DNA from 4 places in the Paenibacillus sp. PastF-3 genome. Region 3 is predicted to be linked to each of the others. Evidence: riboswitches for the same ligand, from Rfam matches in the RefSeq annotation. Region 3 holds a riboswitch; each other region holds the start of a gene.
The links. Region 3 has a riboswitch for cyclic di-GMP ahead of M2444_RS19390 (bifunctional diguanylate cyclase/phosphodiesterase). Riboswitches for the same ligand answer to the same signal wherever they lie in the genome.
Positions count from the first base shown of each region.

Region 1: linked by a shared signal. The riboswitch ahead of M2444_RS12885 (anti-repressor SinI family protein) and the one ahead of M2444_RS19390 (bifunctional diguanylate cyclase/phosphodiesterase) in region 3 are both predicted to bind cyclic di-GMP.
Region 2: linked by a shared signal. The riboswitch ahead of M2444_RS13400 (choice-of-anchor A family protein) and the one ahead of M2444_RS19390 (bifunctional diguanylate cyclase/phosphodiesterase) in region 3 are both predicted to bind cyclic di-GMP.
Region 4: linked by a shared signal. The riboswitch ahead of M2444_RS07095 (thiamine pyrophosphate-binding protein) and the one ahead of M2444_RS19390 (bifunctional diguanylate cyclase/phosphodiesterase) in region 3 are both predicted to bind cyclic di-GMP.

Region 1 is NZ_JARXWM010000005.1:268,249-271,462, reverse strand. Features, by position in the region: gene M2444_RS12895 (TasA family protein) at 1-533, shown strand, start outside; gene M2444_RS12890 (helix-turn-helix domain-containing protein) at 693-1,022, shown strand; gene M2444_RS12885 (anti-repressor SinI family protein) at 1,204-1,359, opposite strand; cyclic di-GMP riboswitch class I at 1,387-1,471, opposite strand; gene M2444_RS12880 (2-oxoglutarate dehydrogenase E1 component) at 1,943-3,214, shown strand, end outside.
Region 2 is NZ_JARXWM010000005.1:386,548-389,761, forward strand. Features, by position in the region: gene M2444_RS13395 (YhjD family protein) at 112-504, opposite strand; cyclic di-GMP riboswitch class I at 997-1,087, shown strand; gene M2444_RS13400 (choice-of-anchor A family protein) at 1,196-3,214, shown strand, end outside.
Region 3 is NZ_JARXWM010000009.1:238,147-241,360, forward strand. Features, by position in the region: gene M2444_RS19380 (alpha/beta hydrolase) at 1-23, opposite strand, end outside; gene M2444_RS19385 (Zn-dependent hydrolase) at 144-1,394, shown strand; cyclic di-GMP riboswitch class I at 1,618-1,704, shown strand; gene M2444_RS19390 (bifunctional diguanylate cyclase/phosphodiesterase) at 1,824-3,214, shown strand, end outside.
Region 4 is NZ_JARXWM010000002.1:669,645-672,858, forward strand. Features, by position in the region: gene M2444_RS07090 (methyl-accepting chemotaxis protein) at 1-817, shown strand, start outside; cyclic di-GMP riboswitch class I at 1,008-1,103, shown strand; gene M2444_RS07095 (thiamine pyrophosphate-binding protein) at 1,261-2,901, shown strand; gene M2444_RS07100 (carboxymuconolactone decarboxylase family protein) at 2,912-3,214, shown strand, end outside.

The DNA.
Region 1 (3,214 bases), on a different contig from region 3:
GAGGAACCTTCGCTTACTTTAGTGACACTGCACAAAACACTTCTACATTCGCTGCAGGTACACTCGATTTGAACTCCGACCCTTCTGTTATCGTAAATATCGCAAACCTGAAGCCAGGTGATACTGTATTTAAAACCTTCAAATTAAAAAATGACGGTTCCCTCGATATCGGATCTGTTCTTCTTAAGACAAGCTACTCCGTTAATGATGTGGGCGGTAACAACAACGGTGTTGATTTAGGTAAATCCATTAAAGTTAAATTCTTAACAAATCTTGATAAGAGTAATATATTTCAAGCCGATAAAGTAGTTTATGAAACAACACTAGCCGATTTGAAGGCTTTGTCCCCTGATATCGTAGAAAGAAAGTTTTTACTCAGTGAAGCTGCTGGAATTAAAGCCGGTACTAATGATACATTCGCAGTCCAATTTGAATTTGTTGATGATGGCCAAGATCAAAACTATTTCCAAAAGGATTCATTAACACTAACTTGGGATTTCTTTGCTAAACAAGGCAAAGGAACTGACTACTAATCTAATAAGTCTTCCATTCGAAGAGCAGCAGATTCTTATTCCGGAAAGCGGATAAGTAGATGCTGCTCTTCTCTTTACAATAAACTTTGTCGAATTTATCGATATTTGCTATACTAATAACAAAAAATACGGAGGGGCGTCAGCATAGTGGCACAAAATATGGGCCAACGTATCCAGCATCTCCGCCTAGAAAAGGGATTCTCCCTATCTGAGCTTGCGGACAGAGCGGATGTTGCTAAATCGTATCTTAGCAATGTGGAGAGAAACATCCAATCCAATCCTTCCATCCAGTTTATCGAAAAGATCGCCGATGCGCTTCAGGTATCCATCCATGCTTTGCTCTATGGAGAGCCTAATGATGCTGAGGAATCGCCTTTAGATTCGGAATGGTTCCGATTGGTGCAGGAAGCTATGGCCTCAGGCATAAGCAAACGCGAATTCAAGGAGTTTCTGGACTACCAGAAATGGCGCCTGGATCAGAAGGACTAATCCTTCATCTGATCTAATAAGATCCTCTTCTACTCATACTATCAAACATAAACGCCTTCGCCCTCCTAACATGGATGGCGAAGGCGTTTTATATTCTAACCATGTATCGTGTACAACTTATAGAAAAAGGGCACAGCGATTTATCGCCATGCCCTTTTTCGGTATATAACGCTCTAATGTATTACTGCACGGCTTGCACAGTCTTCTCCTGAAAGAATCGACGAATTTCATCTGCCTTTATGCCAGCCTTCTTAGCTGCTAATAATAAATGTACCCACTCTACGTCTACATCAATAACCTGCTGTTCTCTGTTGCTTCCCTGGTTGGACTTGTCCAAAAAATCTCCTCCTAAGATTTTACGTCCCCAGGCAATCCGGCTGTCATAGTATTTCTACCTTAGACCCGCGACTTTGTGCCCCTGTCTTTCGGCAGGTTTACCTTTTACTGGACCCTTTACACGAAAGGATCTACTTCAAAAAGGATGAAAAACGCTAACTGCAATAACATTATACTATACTAAAGTGGAAAAGTGTGTCGATTTCTGATTAGTTTTTCCATTAAAAAACAAAAAATAGAAGCTCTTTTCTGTGATATCTTGTCCTATTAACACGATACTCGTCCTATTCATAAAATTAATTAAGCCAATATAATGATGCTTCCTTCCCTATTAGTTAAAAATAAGGATATTAGAATCATTTTAGTGGGCCTTAGGAATGGGTAATGAGAAGAAACAGCGTTCTTTTCATTAGAACAAGCTAACCCATACCATTTTGCGAACGTATTGGACGAAAGAATGAATTGATTACACGTGTGGAAAGTAGCACAATAAGATGAGAAATGAAACCGCAATCATCACAGCTCCAGTAAGCGTTGACACAAAATGTCACGTATGGAGTTCATCCGTTAAGGAGGATGTATTCATGGCAGCCAAAGAGCCCTATAACGAATCCATTTGGAGTAAGTATTACGGACCCAATTTAGGCTACATTCAAGAAAGATATGAACAGTTTGTGAAAGATCCATCCACCGTAGAGAATAATTATCGCGAGCTTTTTACAAATTCGGGTCCCCCACCCCTAACACCGGACACCGAACCGGCTCCACAGCCTCGCATTTCGGGTGACACCGAATGGCTTAGAAAGGCAGTAAGAGCTTCCAAGCTAATCGCTAATATTCGTATATATGGCCATATGGCCGCTGATATTGATCCGCTTGAGCGTGATCACAATCCCATGGCTAAATATCTCGAACTCGAAACCTATGAGCTGACTCGTGAGGATCTGATCGCACTACCTGCCACGCTCATTTGGGAGAATGCCCCGAATGATGTGCATACCGGATGGGATGCAGTTCAGCGTATGCGTCAGGCTTACACCAAGACGATCGCCTATGAATTCGGGCATGTGCATGAAGAAGAAGAACTGAAATGGTTGAACAGACAGGCAGAATCCACAAGCTCACCAGCGCCTTTAAATAATACAGAACGTAAAGAGCTGCTAAACCGCCTGATCCAAGTCGAGCAATTCGAAACCTTCCTCCACAAAACCTTTGTGGGTCAGAAGCGTTTCAGCTTGGAAGGCAATGACGCTCTCGTACCGATGCTCGATGAAATCGTACGCGCTGCTGCGCATGACGGTGCAGAGCATATTCTGATGGGCATGGCGCATCGTGGTCGCCTCAACGTTCTTGCACATATTTTGGGCAAACCTTATGATATTATATTTTCAGAGTTTCATCATTCTCCAAACAAGGAGCTTTTCCCTTCCGAAGGCTCTACAGGCATTAACTATGGCTGGACGGGTGATGTGAAATACCATCTCGGTGCAGACCGCGCTGTTCGCGAAGGAGAAACCGTACGCACAAGAATAACACTAGCGAATAACCCAAGTCACTTGGAATTCGTCAATCCTGTCGTGGAAGGCTTCACTCGTGCTGCTCAAGAAGATCGGAGCACAGCCGGATTGCCGAAGATTGATACCAGTAAAGCTATAGCGGTGCTAATGCATGGCGACGCTGCTTTTCCAGGTGAAGGAATTGTTGCAGAAACACTTAATATTGGCAAACTTCAAGGTTATCAGAATGGCGGGACGATCCATATCATTGTTAATAACCGGATCGGCTTTACGACAGAAAGTGAAGACTCCCGTTCAACGCATTATGCGAGTGACATCGCAAAAGGATATGAAATTCCA
Region 2 (3,214 bases), on a different contig from region 3:
CCCAGTGTTTTGTGGTATAAATCTCTCAGGTCTTGCCAACTCCCATGGTAAGGCCTATTTTTTTGTTCGCTAATGGAAATGGGGGGGGAGGGGGACAGCCTCTACACGGCTTTACTTAATCTGATACTGCTCTTCATAGCTCTTGAAAGATGAAATATCCAGACCGAGATATCTGCGCATATGAATTGCAGCTTGGGCAGCGACAATGTCGTTTAATAGCAGCATTCGTTCATGGTATCCACGACATATAAATTTGGCTTCGATCCCTGCATTAAGTCTGTTCTGCTCATAAACCTTGATTCCCCGTTTTCTCATCTCTGAACGAACATCTCTTAAATCTGTTGTAGCAACTGCTGCGGCTGTTTCAAGAACCTCCAGATAGGGGGCGGGAGTTCGTAAATGTGCAGATAGAATGGCGGAGTCCCGTTCGAAAGCTGATAAAATCATCGGAAGCAATAAATAAGATTTCACCAGCATATTGTCCCTGCTTTCAGCTCTATGCATGAATCTCATCACCCCTAATGGGAACGTATATTCGTATTCTACCCCGATATTCCAAAAATAATCAATGGTATTTCTAAACAGCTAGTCCAATGTGATTAAATTCACAACTAAATTAGAAAGAATAAAATATATTAAAATTGTAATAATAAAAATTAATGCTTCAGACTTATATAAAGGGAGAATTAGGATGAAAGAGGAAGGAAGTCTCGCCCGTGGAATGGTATTTGGTTTGATTCTAAGTATTCCATTATGGATATCGATATTAGGTTGGATAAAGTTACTTTAAAATTGAAGGAAAACCTTTGTGTGAAGCGCCTTTTGGCGCTTTTTTTGTGCTTGCTTACGCGTGTAAATATCAAAAGGAATTGATTGACAATTGTGGGGATGGAGCGCTAAACTATTGTTAGTTCCAAAGTATTAAAAGTCATAGACCATTATTTAATAGGATGCTTAAGCTACTAGTTCTAATTTGCAAAGGCTATACATATATAATCATGATAATAGCAAACCGCCTGAAAGGGTGGGACGCAAAGTTCAGGAGTCTAAAGTGTCTAAAAGACACTATGACCGTCCGACTGCCATGAGAAGGGAATTCTACTTCTTTTTTGGCGGTCTTTTTGTTGTTAGGTTCTTTAGAGTTCTGGTAATTATTCTGTTTAATTATAAATCATAGTTTTAGGAGGTGCGCATTTTGAAAAGAAGAATGAAACCGTTGCTCTCATTAGTAATAGCGGGGATTTTGATGGTGGGTAGTGGGCTTTCTGGAGGTGGTTATTTGGTCAGTGCGGCAGGGCCTGTGCTTCCGTATATTCCTACACCTGTGTTAGGCATTGCAGGAAATTTTAATACTTTTATCCTTGGTGACTTCAATCAATCTAATGATCAGGTTCACGGGCGCCTGGCGGCCAAAGGTAATATTACTTTGCAGAATTACGGCGTATCCAAGGATAATCCAGGTGGAGATGTCCTTATTGCTGGCAATGACATCACTTTTACTAATGGGACTGTTCATGGAGCATCCGTTCATGGTGGTGTTTTTATCAGAAACGGTGTAGATCTTAAAGAACCAGCGAGAAAAGGGACACCTATTGATTTTGATTATGAAGAGCAATATCTTATTGGACGTTCTAATGAATTCTCTTCACTTGCTACAGTCGGAACTTTCAAAAAGGAATATGGGAAAATAACAATTGATGCTCCGGAATCATTTAACGTTCTTAATTTAAGTGCTGCTGATTTCGTTGGTGCTAATGGCTTACAGTTTAATATTGCAAATAACGCCACAGTTATCGTTAACGTTAGCGGAAGTTCAGTTGAAATTCCAAGCTTTCAAATTTGGGGAGGCAGCCCTAACAAGGTATTATTTAATTTTTATGAAGCTAGCACTGTAAACATTGGAAGTTTAACAATAGAAGGAACTATTCTAGCTCCGCTTGCAAAAGTAACTTATAATTCCGGAGAACTGCATGGGACATTGATTGCGAAAGGATTTGCTGGTGGTGTGCAGATGCATTGGTATCCATATGAAGGGGTAGAGTCGCCTCCTACGCCGACGCCAACAGTGACGCCGACACCAACAGTGACACCAACGCCGACCGTTGCACCGACACCAACGCCGACCGTGACACCGACACCAACGCCGACCGTAGCACCAACACCAACACCGACCGTAGCACCAACGCCGACCGTGGCACCGACACCAACGCCGACCGTGGCCCCAACGCCAACGCCGACCGTGGCACCGACGCCAACGCCTTGCATGACGCCGACACCGACACCAAAGCCAACACCGACGCCAAAGCCAACACCGACGCCAAAGCCAACACCGACACCAAAGCCAACACACACACCAAAGCCAACACCGACGCCAAAGCCAACGCCGACACCAAAGCCAACACCGACACCAAAGCCAACACACACACCAAAACCAACGCACACACCAACACCGAGCGTGACACCATCGCCAACGCCGAGCGTGACGCCGTCACCAACGCCGGAAGTAACACCAACACCGAGCGTGACACCGTCACCAACGCCGGAAGTAACGCCAACGCCGAGCGTGACACCGTCACCAACGCCGGAAGTAACGCCAACGCCGAGCGTGACGCCGTCACCAACGCCCGAAGTAACGCCAACGCCGAGCGTGACGCCGTCACCAACGCCGGAAGTAACGCCAACGCCGAGCGTGACGCCGTCACCAACGCCGGAAGTAACGCCAACGACAACGCCAACGCCAGAGGCAACAGCAACACCAACGCCGACGCCAACGCCAGAGGCAACAGCAACGCCAACACCGACACCGTCGCCAGAGGCAACAGCAACGCCGACTCCGTCGCCGGAAGCAACGCCAACACCGACGCCGTCGTCAGAGGTAACGCCAACACCGACATCGTCGTCGGAAGTGACGCCAACACCGACATCGTCGCCAGAGGCAACACCAACACCGACATCGTCGTCGGAAGTGACACCAACGCCAACGCCGGAGCCTCCGGTGTTCCCAACACCAACACCATCATTTGTAATTGGCACTATTGTTGTTAATGATGACCCTGTGCCGCTGGGTCCTGTAGCTTCTTCGACTCCAGCACCAGTACCCACACCAACCCCGTCGAGCAATACAGAAGTCCTTGTTGACGACGATGAAATCCCACTAGGACCGGTGGCAACGGAAACGCCGTCACCAGAGGATATTGCAGTAGTGGATGATACA
Region 3 (3,214 bases):
TTAAAAATAATGGTCTTCTTCATAGCTATCCATTACACCTCATCAAGTAAGTGATTTTTAAAGATTAGCGCTACCTCTATTGTATATCTTCACGAATTTGGATGAAACCATAATCATAAATACTCAGGATTGGAGATACTGGCATGGATAGAAAGAGAAGATATCAGGCTTTATTTGATAATATTAATCAATATAACTCGGGTGAGAAGGGCATCACTAGAATTGCCTATACCAATGAAGAGCAGACATGTACAAGTGCTTTTATGCGGATGTGTAAGGCTGAAGATTTAGATATCCGGATGGATCATTGCGGAAATGTGATTGCTAGAAGAAACGGGAAGATAGAAGGGCTCCCACCCGTTGTAATGGGCTCTCACTTGGATACGGTATATCAAGGTGGGAAGTACGATGGTGTAGTGGGTGTAACGGCTGCTTTGGAAGTGATCAAACGTCTAAACGAAAAAGGGATTGAAACGGATCATCCGATCGAAATTATTTCATTTGCCTGTGAAGAATCCTCGCGTTTTGGTATTTCAACAGTTGGCAGCAAAATAATGTCAGGGTTATTTCAGAAGGAGAAATATAGATCTTTGAAGGACAAAGACGGTATTACAATGGAAAAGGCATTTTCGCTATGTGCACTGGATTATAACAGTATTGATCAGGCGAGTAGAGAAAATGAAGAATTAAAAGCGTTTTTTGAATTACATATTGAGCAAGGTCCTATCTTAATAAACAATAATAAAAAAATTGGAATTGTGACTGGAATTGCTGCACCCGTGAGGCTTCATATTCAAATATCAGGGAAGGCATCCCACTCTGGAACGACACCTATGAATATGAGAAAAGATGCTTTTCTGGGTGCCTCAGAAATAGCACTTGAGCTTGAAAAAGCAGCCAAACTCGAACAAGAATTTGGAACGGTTGCGACGCTAGGGGTGATAGATATCTTGAATGGCGCTATGAACGTGGTTCCGGGAGAAGTGGAAATTAAAATTGATATCAGATCTACTTCAGTGGCATCCAGGAAACGTGTGTTAGACCATTTGTATCAGACGATAGCCTCAGTACAAGAAAATAGACAACTTGTAATTGAGAGTACGGAAATTATTTCGGAGGAACCTGTCCTATTATCGGATGAGATCAGTCAGGTTCTAGAATCCATTTGTGAAGAGAAGCGGATATTGAGTCAACGGATGATTAGTGGGGCAGGGCATGATGCCATGAACATGAACAAACTTTGCCCAGTAGGGCTTATCTTTGTTCCTTCTGTAGATGGACTTAGTCATCATCCTAATGAATTTACAGATATGGATGATATCATTATGGGGATTGATATCTTAGAAGAAGCTGTTCTTCGTTATGCGTTTGTAGACAAACATAGTTCGTGTTGAGAAGTAAGTCCCAATGTGACATATATAAATGTTACATTGGGACTTACTATCTAATTTTATAATTGTTCGCAGAATTGTTGCTTTACATTAATAAATATTATATTAAAGTTAACATTGACGTTTGTGAAAAATTTCCCATTCAAAAATATTAAATCACAGCGGAAATAGGTCTTTTGGAGGTAACCTATTTTTAATAGAGTATTTAGGACTAGTAATAGTAAAAACAAAATATTGGTAAACCTATTGAAAAATAGGGACACAAAGCCATAGGGTCTAAATCTATTTATAGATATGACAGCCGGTTGCATGCAGTGGGAGTTTCATGCTCTTATTTTTTGATGCATATGCAGCCGTTATCATTCTGATAGCGGCTTTTTTTGCTCATTTTCTAATAAAAAACGTAATAAATCGGAAAAAGGATGATAATACATGGATCAGACACAATTTCGAGTATGGAGAATGATAGGCCTCGTAATAATGGCAGCGTTGATATTTTGGGGGTGTTCTTACTATTTTATAAAATGGACTGTTAACTCTTATGAGCAAGAAGCGGTTACTGCTACATCAGAAGCTACGATACATGCGAGTAAATCACTAGGAAATATGATACAGGGTGGATTAGATTCTTTAGATGGAATTGCTGATTCTATTTCGGAAATCAATTATATGGATTGGGATAAGACCAAAAAATATCTGCATCACTTTGATAAAAAATATAATTTTATACGAATTAGCATCAACAGCCTAGATGGTAAAGCTTACGCATCGGATGGGACAATGTTTGATGTATCAGATGAAGTAGGGTTCCAAAAAGCGCTGCAGGGTATTAGCAGTATTTCTGATCCATTCTTAGATAAGATCTCCAATAAAGAAATTATCACGATTAACAGCCCACTTAAGTTTAAAGGTGAAGTGAAGGGGGCTATATCTGCCAGCAGATATACACAAGAACTTTATGATGCTCTTGCAGTCTCCTTCTTTAAAGGTCATGGTTATTCTCAAATCATTGATCAAAAGGGACAAGTCATTATCAAATCGAAGAATCTCGAAGAGGATAAGTCAATTGATAACATATTCGAAAGTATAAGTCTTGATGCTAGAAATAAGAAACAACTGCAAATCTTTAAAGAGAACATAACCGCAAAAAAATCTGGAGTAGGAATATTTTGGATTAACGGAGATAGCAAAATGGTTGGCTATTCTGGCATCCAGGGGGTTGAGGACTGGTATATTCTCTCCGTGATACCGAAAGATGTGATCATGGCCAAAGCGTCTCAAATGAGCCAGGCGACTTTTCTATTATGTGTAATCATGTTTGTCTTATTATTGATCATATTTGTAAACATTCTATTAAATAAGAGCAAAATTAGGAAACAGATGGAGAGGATTGCCTTTGAGGATGAGTTAACGCATCTTTCTAGAACGAATAAATTTGTTAAAGATGCTCAGTATTTACTTAAAGAGAAACCGAATACAAAGTTTGCTGTGTTGCAATTTGATATTGAACAATTTAAATACATAAATGAAATTGTCGGTTTTCATGAAGGAAATAGCATTTTGATTCAAGTGGCTAATAGCTTAACAGCAAACACATTAGACGAGGATGTCATTGGACGCTTAGGGGGTGATCGTTTTATTCTTTTCACTTCGTATGACAATAAGGCGGAATTAATCATCCGTATACAAGTACTTACTGAACAAATGAGCGACTATACGTTTGGAAATGAAGAAGGTTTTAGGCTAGTGATTAATTGTGGAATTTACTGTATAGATGATCGTCAGAGCGATATCCTCACATGTATTGACCGAGCAGGAATCGC
Region 4 (3,214 bases), on a different contig from region 3:
AAATGAGCTAGCTCTTGGGGCAAATGAAATATCTACGGATATCGCTGAAATGACAGAATCTATTAAAGATATTGAGAATAAAGTCTCCAATTATACGAACTCAACGAAAGAAATGAACAGACGTTCAATACATACATTAGAACTAGTTGAACAAGGGCGCCAATCCGTAGATACTCAAGCTGAAGGCATGCGCAAAAACATCCAGGCTACTCAAAAAGTAGCGGATACTATCGAGGCCTTGTCTCATAATGCTCGCGGAATAACGATGATCACAAAGACCATCACTGAGATCGCTGAACAGACTAACCTGTTATCGCTGAATGCCTCCATCGAAGCAGCACGTGCCGGAGAACATGGTCGAGGATTTGCAGTAGTCGCACAGGAGGTCCGTAAGCTTGCCGAAGAATCAACGGCTTCAACAAAGGAAGTCTTTGGTTTAGTTCGGAGCATTGAAACTGATATTAAACAAGCGATTGACAATATCGCTATCAACGAAGAAGTCGTACAGGTACAGAATGAGATGATCACTCAATCTGCTCATATCTTTGCTCAAATTGTACAAAGTGTGCAGTATATTACCGAGCAGATCTCTTCCTTCTCTTCTGAAAGTGATCTTATGCTGGAAAGTGCCTTGAAAATCTCAGGTGCAATAGAAAATATATCTGCAATCACTCAGGAAACTGCTGCTGGCACCGAAGAAGTATCGGCTGCAATGAATGAACAAATTAATGCCCTGCAGTCCGTCGCAGAAGAAACTGAGAAAATGACTCAAGCCGTATTTAATCTACAGAAAACGATCCATATCTTCAAGTTTTAAACAACTTGCATAACGAATAAACCAAGCCATAAACCGTCCTCTAAGTTTGTCTTAGGGGACGGTTTATTTTCTATTATTTCATAGGTTTGACAAGACTTTCGTCAAAATTCGAGTTAATTTGCGATAATATATTGACAAAGGATGATCCCAAGGAATATATTGTAAAGGAAAATTCTTCTTATAAATTTTAAATTAATATAGGCAAAATCTTCGAAAGAGGATGACGCAAAACCATGGATCTACAGCCTCATTTTTACTCTGAGGCCATGATTGCCAGGTTGCTAAGGACCCGGGACGGCTGAACTATTGTTCAGTCTTTACGGCGATTTACGCCACCAACCTGTGCCCTTTTTCGGAGCACAGGTTTTCTATTTTTGAGTTTATTGATCAATCAGATCACTTCGAAAGATCAATAACATAATAAATATTAATCAACTTGTGAGGTGTATCTTTTGAAGACAGTCGCAGATTATATGGCGGAAGCACTACGTAACCTCGGAGTGACCCATTCTTTTGGGATCATTGGTAAATCGATTTGTCCCGTAGTTCTTAAGATGGTAGACTATGGTATTGAATTTATTCCAGGGAGACATGAATCCAGCTCCGGATTCGCAGCAGCTGGATACGCGCTGAAAACTGGTAATCTAGGCGTAGCATTTGGTACTTCTGGTCCAGGCGGAACTAACCTACTTACAGCAGCAGCACATGCGAAAGCCAACAACTTGCCAGTGCTGTTTATTACGGGCCACCAATCTATTAAAGAGCTTGGAATCCCCCAATGTCAGGACTCTTCCTCTTACTTAGCTGATTTAGCGGAGATGTTCAGACCTGCCACCTTGTTCAGTAAACTTATTGAACGCGGTGATCACTTTAGTACTATTTTTAATCATGCGATTTCAATTGCTCTTAACCAACGTGGGCCTGTTCATCTTTGTGTGCCGTTTGATGTACAGACAGAAGGATTGGAAGAGTGCAATATTGTAATTCCCGAACGCGAATCTCTAGTAAGTCTAGCGAATATCGACAGAGTAGTTGATGCTATCAATGCCTCAAAGAATCCTTTGATTATTGCGGGTAAAGGGGTCAATCGATCTGGGGCGCATAGCCAGCTTATTCAGCTCGCTGAAACTTTTAATATACCAGTAGTAACATCACCTGGTGGTAAAGGGGCTATGGTTTGGGATCACCCACTCTATCATGGTCCTATTGGTGTTGGAGGTTGCACCCACGGGGATGACCTGTTGAATAAAAGTGATCTATTTATAGTTCTAGGATCACGATTAAGTGATATGACCGTCTGTAACCTAAAACGGGAGAATCACCCGACAACATTAATTCAATTTGATATTGATCCGACCTTTGTTGGAAAAATCTTGTTCTCCAAAACGATACCAGTCACTGGTGATCTACGTGATAACCTAGTGTGCTACCTAAATCATATTGATCCTAATCATATTACTAAACGTGAAGCTATCCCTTATGTAGATTATTCAGAAGAGCTTCCCAGTCTGAAGAATCTTTCCCTTGCGTCTATTATGAGCACGATGAGTGATCTGATTCCTGACAATAATACAGTATTTGTTGATGACGGCAGTCATGGATTCAATGCTGCTAAATGGTACAAGGTTAAGAAACCAGGCAGTTTTGTATTTGATGCTTATTTTGCTTGCATGGGTAATTCTATCGGTATGGCTATTGGTGCAAAGGTTGCAGCTCCTGAAGAAACTGTCTTCTGTATTACAGGTGATGGCTGTTTTATGATGCTAGGTACAGAAATAAACACCGCCGTCTGCAAAGATATCCCTGTCATCTTTATCGTAGTAAATAATAAGCAACTCGATATGGCGCTTAAAGGGATGGAAAAAACTACTGGCCGTATTGATGGAACGATATACGAAGTCCCAATGGACGTTGTGAAATTTGCCGAGTCTCTAGGAGCGACAGGCTATAAGTGTGAGACTGCGGAACAATTCTCGACTGCAATTAAGGACGCCGTTGCTCTTAACCGTGTTGCAGTTATTGAATTATTAACAGACCGTGATGAAGTCCCTCCGACTGCACACCGTACTTTGAACCTAAATTAGGAGGCTCACTATGAAAGATAATGTTAACAGTGGTCTGAACCACTTCACGAATCTCTCAGGAGACTATGGCGCTAAAGCACTAGCTCCGATTAAGGAACATTTCCCTGACTTGGCAGAATTCATCATGGGTAATGCGTATGGAGATATTTTTCAACGCAATACCATTGAAGCTGACTGGAAGGAAGTCTCTGTTATTTCTGCTCTAATTGCAATGGGCCAGTTCGATCAATTAGGAGTTCATTATGTTATGGCTCTTCGTGTAGGAGTTACTGTAGAACAGCTCAAAGGCATTCTACTACACTTAGTACCCGCT